Regions from separate parts of the Mycolicibacterium sp. XJ662 genome, predicted to be linked through region 1. Evidence: predicted binding sites of a transcription regulator. Region 1 holds the regulator's gene; the other holds the start of a gene.
The links. Region 1 encodes LexA, which represses DNA repair genes until DNA is damaged. Its sites were predicted from a motif close to CGAACANNTGTTCG; they were not measured.

Region 1 (4,199 bases):
GGCGGCAAGATCTTCTACTCACCGGACACCGGTGCGAACGTCCTGACCGGTCAGGTGCTCGACAAATACGAAAGTGTCGGAGGGCCCGAGGGCGATCTCGGGTTCCCGGTCACCGGCGAGGTCGACGGCGGCATCACCAACAGCCGGATGAGCACGTTCGCCGCCGAGGACAAGCCGGTCATCTTCTGGACCCCCGATTACGGTGCGGTCATCGTGCGCGGCCCGATCAACGCGGCATGGGCCGAACTGGGCGGCGGCGAGGGGCCGCTCGGGGCTCCCACGGCCGATCAGACCGAGGACGGCGACGTCATCACGCAGCGGTTCAGCGAGGGCGCCATCTCGTGGGACCGGTCGACGAACTCGTTTACCACCGAGCCGGCCAACCTGGCGACGCAACTGGCCGGGATGGACGTACCGGGCGCGACCGCGCCCGCCGCGCCCCCGCCGGCGCAAGGCGCAACCGGTAACGACGGCAACGGTTTTCAGTGGAGCTGGTGGTGGCTGCTGGCCATCGTGCCCGCGCTGATACTCATCGGGTTGGTGGTCTTTGCGACGCTGCGCAACCGCCGCGGCGGCGGTGACGACGAGTTCGCACTTCGCCGCGACGGGTTGGACGACGGCGGGTACGAGCAGGACCGGTTCGGCGCAGACGACGACGCCGCACCTCTGTACAGCACCGGGGACGACGACGTCGCACCCCTGTACAGCGCCGGAGACGACGACGTACCCGATTACAGCGCAGCGGACGCCCCGGAACCCGGGGTGTTCGGCGACGACTACGACGCGGCGCTGTTCGGCGACCGCTACGCGCGTGAGGGCTTGGACTCGCTGTCGTCGCCGAGCGACGAGGCTGCCACCGGCGAGCCGGTGTCGTCGAGCCCGTGGGAAGCGCCACCGCCCGTCGACGTCGGCGCGGAACCAGAACCCGAAGCCGAGGACGAACCGTTGGCCGCGGAGTTCGACGAGGAAGACCCCGACAACGTCGACACCGCGCCGACGCGGGTGCCCACGGAGGCCGAACACAGCGCGCTGACCGACACCGGCCGGCACGCCCGCATCGACCCCGACGAGCCCGAGCCCGCACACCCGGCGTTCCGCCTGCCCCTCGACGACTCCAACGACGCGCCGGAGGGTTATCCGATCAAGGCCGACACCCAGTCGGGCCGGTACTGGCTACCCGGCACCGTGGGCTATGAGGATACGCGGGCCGAAATCTGGTTCACCAGCGAAGAATTCGCGCGCGCGAACGGCTTCGTCCGGGCCGACTAGACCTTACGGATCACGGTTACGACCTTGCCGAGCACGGCCGCCTCGTTACCGGGGATCGGGTCGAACGCCGGATTGTGGGGCATCAGCCACACCTGGTCGCTGGTGCGTTTGAACGTCTTGACCGTTGCTTCGCCGTCGATCATCGCCGCCACGATGTCACCGTTCTCCGCGACGTTCTGCTGACGGACGACCACCCAATCCCCGTCGCAGATCGCGGCGTCCACCATCGATTCCCCGACGACCTTGAGCAGGAACAACGACCCCTCGCCGACCAGCTCACGCGGCAGCGGGAAGACATCCTCGACGGCCTCCTCGGCCAGGATCGGCCCACCCGCGGCGATGCGCCCGAGCACCGGCACGAAGGTCGGCTCCGGTAGCGCGTCCGAGCCTGCCACCTCGGTGACGGCGGGCGTCACGTGGTCGTCGACCCCCCGTACGTCGACGGCCCTGGGCCGGTTGGGGTCGCGGCGCAGATAGCCCTTGCGTTCCAGCGTGCGCAGCTGATGAGCCACCGACGACGTCGACGTCAAGCCGACCGCATCACCGATTTCGCGGATGCTCGGCGGATATCCGCGGGTGCTGACCGAGGCGCGGATGACCTCGAGGATGGTGCGCTGACGCTCGGTCAGACCCGTATCGGGCCGTCGGCGCGCACCGGTGTTGTCGGTATCGCCGGGGGAATCGCTGCTGGAATCCATGGCGCCGAATGTAACGCGCCACCGACGATTAATCAAACATGTGTTCGACGCGTGTCGCGAACAAGCGGAGCGGCATTCGCGCGCCGGGATTTGTCAGACCGCCTCGCTATCGTTTGCAACAGTTCGATCACACGTTCTATTAATCGAACATGTGATCGACTATCTTCGAACACAAGAGCGAATGACGCGAGCTGGAAGGCAGGCAGATGACGATCATCGAGACCCGGAAGAATTCAGCGGCTCCCGCGGTCAGGCCGGGTGTCCGGCCGTCCGGCGCGCGACGGAGGCGGCCGACCCGGCGGCCAGGCGGGGCGCCGATCAGGTACCGGGGGACCGGTGTGGTGGTGTCGCGGGCACCGCATCGGCGCCGCCCGATCACCCCGGCCACCACGGTGGTTCTCGCGCTGATCGCAGCGGCGATCACGGTGTGGCTCGGACTGGTCGCGCAGTTCGGCGGGGTCGTCGGTAACCCCGCCGCGGTGCCGGATCGGCTCGCGGTGGTGCAGGTGCACACCGGGGAGACGCTGAACCAGGTGGCTACGCGGGTGGCGCCGGACGCGCCGGTCGGCGCGGTGGTGGAACGGATCCGTGAGCTCAACGAACTCGACTCCGCGGTGCTGGACGCGGGCCAGACGCTCATCACGCCGGTCGGCTGACGACATCGTGGGCGCTGAAAAGAGGTGCCGCACACCGGTGTTCGTTGACATCTCGGCCAGGTATGCCCGATTCGCCCCGGCGCTGGGCCATCGCGGTGCGGCGCAGGTACGCTCGGAGTCGTCCCAGGTAGTCGTGTGTTGGCGTGGCGAAGGAGCGGTGATGCACTGTCCGTTCTGCCGCCATCCCGATTCGCGGGTGGTCGATTCCCGCGAGACCGACGAAGGCCAGGCCATCCGCCGACGCCGCTCCTGCCCGGAGTGCGGCAAGCGGTTCACCACGGTGGAGACGGCGGTGCTCGCGGTGGTCAAACGCAGCGGGGTCACCGAGCCGTTCAGCCGCGAAAAGGTCGTCGACGGCGTCCGGCGCGCCTGTCAGGGCCGCCAGGTCGACGATGACGCGTTGAACTTGCTCGCCCAGCAGGTCGAGGACACCGTGCGGGCGGCCGGCCCTGAGGTGCCCAGCCATGAGGTCGGGCTCGCCATTCTGGGTCCGCTGCGCGAGCTCGATGAGGTCGCCTATCTGCGGTTCGCCTCCGTGTACCGGGGTTTCAGCTCAGCGGAAGACTTCGAACGCGAGATCGAAGCGCTGCGGGCCCATCGTGAGGCTCCCCAGCCGTCCGCCGGCTGAGCCCTGGCGCCGACGCTCAGTCGATCTGGCGGGGACCGTCGCTGACCACGCGTCCCGAGATGCGCACCCAACCCTCGGCGCTCCACTGGGTGTAGATCTCGGACCCCTTGCCTTGCACGATGGTCAGGTCTCGGCTGAGGTAGTCGGTGATGCGTGCGGCCGCGGAGCCGGTGGCCTCGTCTTCGGGCACGCCTAGGTCGGTCGCGAACATCCGCGACCGCACCACCCCCTCGTCCCGGTCGAGCCACGTCCACAGGTAGTGGTTCACGTCGTCGGGATAGTCCGCCGGGTCGGCGTCCAGCAACTCCTCGGTCGAGGCGATGTCGTGGATCGCGAACTCCGGCGCCCACTCCGAACGTGCGCTGACCGCGGTCAGGTCGTCGTCGTAACTCACCTGGACGATGCCGGCCGGGACCCGCAGGGTGTGGATCGGGGTGCCCTGTTCGCGCAACCACCACGCGGCGCCGACCGTCGGATGCCCGGCGAAGGGCATCTCGGTGCCCGGTGTGTAGATGCGGGCGTGTGCGGTGTTGGTTCCCGGCTGCGGACCTTCGACGAACACGGTTTCGCTGTAACCCAATTGGGTGGCGATCCGTTGCCGATCGTCAGGGTCCACGGCACCGGCGTCGACAACACCGAGCGGATTTCCGTGCTTGCCGTCGCGGTCGGTGAACACCCGCAACACGGTCACGTCGATGGCCATGCGCCGATGCTACTTTGTGCTCTCCTCGCGTCGGCCGCCCCCGACGGTGAGGTGGTCTGGGCGCCCGGGTGGCGCTAGCGGGTGTCGTCGCCGTCCTGGAAGGGATCCCTGGACTTGTCGTCGGACTGTTGAGCGAGGAACCGTTCGAACTCGGCGCCGAGCTCGTCGCCGCTGGGCAGCTCCTCGTCACGCGCCAGCAGCGACCGGTTCTCCTGGGCCGCGACGAACGCATCGTACTGGCGCTC
Region 2 (4,199 bases), on a different contig from region 1:
CCGACGAGGTCACAATATCCAGGGGTACAACCCGTACATCGGGTAGTTGTTGACGAACGGCGGGGCGTCGTTGATCTGTGCGTTGCCCGGTGAAACGCAGACGCTACCGGCGCGCGTCGACGTGCATTTCATCGGTGCCGGCTCGATCTGTTGATCGGCGACGGGTTGTACCGCCGGCTCAGCGGCTTGTGCGACCGGCGCCAGAGCGATCGCTACCGCTGCGATCACCAGCCCTACGATTGATTTGAGTATCATCTCCATACCTCCTGATTTGTTATGGCACAACTAGATCGGCATCCGGTATCCGAAGTACTCGTGGTCTTCGTTGTAGCCGCCGTGACCCCATCCGACATCTTTGAAACTCTCGACGAACTCGACGGCCTCGATCCACTTGACCTGTTTGAAGCCGAGTTCGAGTTCGTTGCGCAGGCGCAGCGGTGCGCCGTGCAGATCGGTTAGCGGTTCACCGTTCATTTCGTAGGCGAGCAGGGCCATCGGTTCGCGCATGTGCTCGATGCGGTGGCAGTCGTAGTACCGGCCAGTGCCCGGTTCAGCTCCGTTGGCGAACGAGTAGAACACCACCCAACGCGCCGTCGGGAGCGGCCGGACGATGTCGATGATGTCGCGCATGCGGACCCCGGCCCATTTCGCCACTCCCGACCAGCCCTGGATGCAGTAATGCTGGGTTATCTGTTCATGTTTGGGCAGCGCCAGGAGTTGGCGATAGGACAAATCCACCGGGTTCTCGACCAAGCCGGTGATGCGGAGGGTGAAGTCCGACCACCCGTCGGCCCGTAGCTGGCGCCAGTGCTCGGAGTCCGGTAGCCGGCCGTTAGCCCAGAAGTACGGCGTGATGTCCTTCTCGCGATAAGTGGCCTTGGGATGCGTGCGTTCCATCCATGCCTTGGCCCAGCCGACGATGAATCGTCCGGTGAGCTGCACGGCTCTCGGATAGCGAAGCGTCACGGGGGTGGCGATCAGCCAGAGCACGGTCACCACCAGCGCGGCCAGCGCGAAAATAACGAGGCCCCAATAGGACTGCGTGTCCGTGCCCAGCGTCATGTGGTTGAGGTTTGCGACGGCGCCGGTGAGGAACACCATCGCGACGTGGCTGGCGATGAAGACCAGCATCCAGATCAGCACGATGAAGTGGATGGTCCGCGCGACTTGTCGGTTCAACGGACCACGTCCCGTCCCGAATCGCGCCGCGACGGCCGGAGCCTGGAGCAACCCGGTGGCCAGCGCCAATGGCGCGGCGATGAACACGGTGATGAAGTACGCGAGGACCTGCAGGCCGTTGTACTCGGCGAACCCCTCGTTGGCCGGAAAGTTCAGCGACGCATATTGAATGGCTGTCGACAGGGCGTTGGGAAACACGGTCCACTGCGGCACCAGCCGCTGCCACTGGTCGGTGCTGAAGAGCAGCACGTAGAAGATCGCGCCGTTGATCAGCCACAGTAGGTCGAAGCTGAAGTGCCACCACCGAGCCAAGCCGATCGAGTGGCGAAACCCCGGGATGCCCAGTTGCTTGGGCAGCGACACCGCGTCGTCCTTTGATGTCCACACCCGCCGCGGGTCGCTCTTGTCCGTACGGTCGGCTGGCACCGGATGGCTCATCCGGAACCATTCCGATCCCGGACGACAACCCGAGTTCAGGTACAGCCGTGGATGATCGGCAAGAATCTGCACCCCCGACCGGATGATGAACATCATGAAGACGATGTTGAAGAAGTGCTGCCAGCGCAGCCACGCGGGAAACCCCGTGTCGACCGGTGTGGCGTAGCTCGGCGAGGTGCCGGGGTACCGCGCGATGAAGCTCTGCACCCAACCGAATGTTCGCAGCTGCTGCGCGATTGCGATGACGATGACGAGCCCGACGACCGCGAGAAGAACAAGCCACAGGACGTTGACCCACCTGCGCCCGATCCGCACCGCCGGCGCCTGGGCTGGCACCTGGCCAATACCGCCGGCGAACTCGGTGACGTCGACGCGCTGTCGGAAAACCCCTTCGGGTTCATGGTGATCCAGCAGGGTCCGCGGCGGCATGGCCGATGCGGGACGTTGGACTCTTGTCACGCTCCACCTCCAGGTTGGCGGCAGTACGCCGCACACTTCCGTCAAACACCCGCGGGCTGGACCGTGGCTGTGTACTGGCTGTACCTCTGTTGGTAACGGCTTCAACGGCAGCCTGAACTGCACCTATGGCCGATGTGATGTTGCACACGGGAGTCGTCGCCACCGCATACGGTCTCGGCGGCTGCGCGCCGCCTCCCGTCGTAAACCCTTGCGTCACAGTGGTTCCTCCAGTCCCAACCCGGGCAATTCTGTCGGTGCTTCGAACTAGTGTTCGATTCATGAGTTCGGGTGTGGTGTCGAATCGGGAGGCCATCGTGGCGGCCTTCGATCAGCTCGACTCTGCTTTCGACGCGGTGCTCGACCTGCCGTTCGACGTGATGACGGACTCCGAGAAACTGGCGCTGATCGTCAGGCTGGAACGCAACCTGCGCCGCGCGCCGGCCGTCCAGCACCGGTTGGTCAGCGCACTGGCGGACGAAGCCGATCCGCGCGCATTGGGTGGCACATCATTAGGCAACGTGTTGGCGACCGCGCTGCGCATCACGCCGAAGGCCGCAAACCAGCGCATCAAAGACGCCGGCCGGCTCGGTCCGCGACATACCTTGACCGGAGAGCCGCTCGAGCCGAAGTTCCCAAACGTCGCGGCCGCTCAGCAACGCGGCGACGTCGGCGAGGAACATCTGCGGATCATCACCAAATTCTTCGACAACCTGCCCTCCTATGTCCCGGCTGACCTGTGCGACGCATTGGAGGCGCATCTCGCGGATCTGGCCAGCGGGCTCGGGCCGGAGCAGCTGCGCAAGTCCGCCGATAAGTTGGCTCACCTGGCCGACCAGGACGGTGCGCCGCCCAGCGACCACGAGCAGGCGCGCAAACGCGGGTTCGACATTCACGAGCCGGGCCCCGACGGGATGAGCAGAGTCAGCGGCTGTTTGGACCCCGAAGCGCGCGCGTATCTCGAGGCAGGCTTCGCCAAGCTCGCCGCTCCAGGTATGTGCAACCCCGATGACGAGAACCCGCGTGTGGACGGGGAACCCGATGCCGACGCGAAGGCGGCCGACTTTCGCACGGCGAGCCAACGCAGGCACGATGCACTCAAGGCGATCGGCCGCGCGATGCTGGCATCGGGGCAATTGGGGCAGCACAACGGCTTACCGGCCACCGTCATCGTGTCCACGACACTGCAAGAGCTGCAATACGGGGCCGGCCACGCGGTCACCGGGGGCGGATCGCTGCTGCCGATGAGGGATTTGATCCGGCTGGCCAGCCACGCGTATCACTACCTTGCGGTTTTCGACAAGCACACCGAAGAAGCGCTCTACCTCGGTCGCACCAAACGCTTCGCGTCGCCGGGACAGCGAATTCTGTTGCACTCCAGGGAACGCGGATGTTCGCGACCGGGATGTACGGTCCCCGGTTACTGGAGCCAAGTTCACCATGTGGACGGCTGGGCCGATGGCGGAACCACTGACATCAACAACCTCACGTTCGCCTGCGGCCCCGACAACCGGCTTGTCGAAAAAGGCGGCTGGACCACCCGCAAACGCGCAGACGGTCGCACCGAGTGGCTCCCGCCACCGCATCTCGACACAGGCCAAACCCGCGTCAACAACTATCACTTTCCGGAGCGATACCTGTTGCCCGACGACGATGACGAGGACGTCCCGTAGCGGTGGGGCTCACGCATGTCCATAGCCTTTTAGCCCCGCAAACCGGGCGCCGAGAGGCGGATAATCGGAGCCAGAGCAGTCACCGCCGTAGGAGGGTAGTCATGATCAGAGCGCATACCGTGGTGGCCGGGGAAACGTTGGCGGCGTTGGCGTTGCGCTTCTATGGCGACGCGAAGCTGTATCGGCTGGTCGCCACCGCCAGCGGGGTCGCCGACCCCGACGTAATCGCCGTGGGACAGCAACTCATCTTCCCCGACTTCACCCGCTACCGCGTGGTCGCCGGAGACACGCTGCCCGCGTTGGCGCAAAGGTTCTATGGGGATCCGGACCTGTCCCGCTTGATCGCCGGCTCCAGCGGGGTCACCGAGTCCGACGCCGTGAGCCCGGGTCAAGAGCTGATCGTGCCGGACATCACGAGATACCGCGTCACTCCGGGAGACACGTTGGCGTCGC

Region 2: the regulator LexA is predicted to act here: its motif matches at 2,337-2,350, upstream of ABQE93_RS25610 (HNH endonuclease signature motif containing protein).

What each region holds. Positions count from the first base shown of each region.
Region 1 is NZ_JBEFTL010000004.1:413,346-417,544, forward strand. Features, by position in the region: gene ABQE93_RS15535 (LGFP repeat-containing protein) at 1-1,269, shown strand, start outside; gene lexA (transcriptional repressor LexA) at 1,266-1,967, opposite strand; gene ABQE93_RS15545 (LysM peptidoglycan-binding domain-containing protein) at 2,174-2,623, shown strand; gene nrdR (transcriptional regulator NrdR) at 2,784-3,251, shown strand; gene ABQE93_RS15555 (PhzF family protein) at 3,268-3,954, opposite strand; gene ABQE93_RS15560 (proteasome assembly chaperone family protein) at 4,029-4,199, opposite strand, start outside.
Region 2 is NZ_JBEFTL010000015.1:5,699-9,897, reverse strand. Features, by position in the region: gene ABQE93_RS25620 (hypothetical protein) at 10-228, opposite strand; gene ABQE93_RS25615 (molybdopterin-dependent oxidoreductase) at 286-2,046, opposite strand; gene ABQE93_RS25610 (HNH endonuclease signature motif containing protein) at 2,355-3,746, shown strand; gene ABQE93_RS25605 (alpha/beta hydrolase-fold protein) at 3,848-4,199, shown strand, end outside.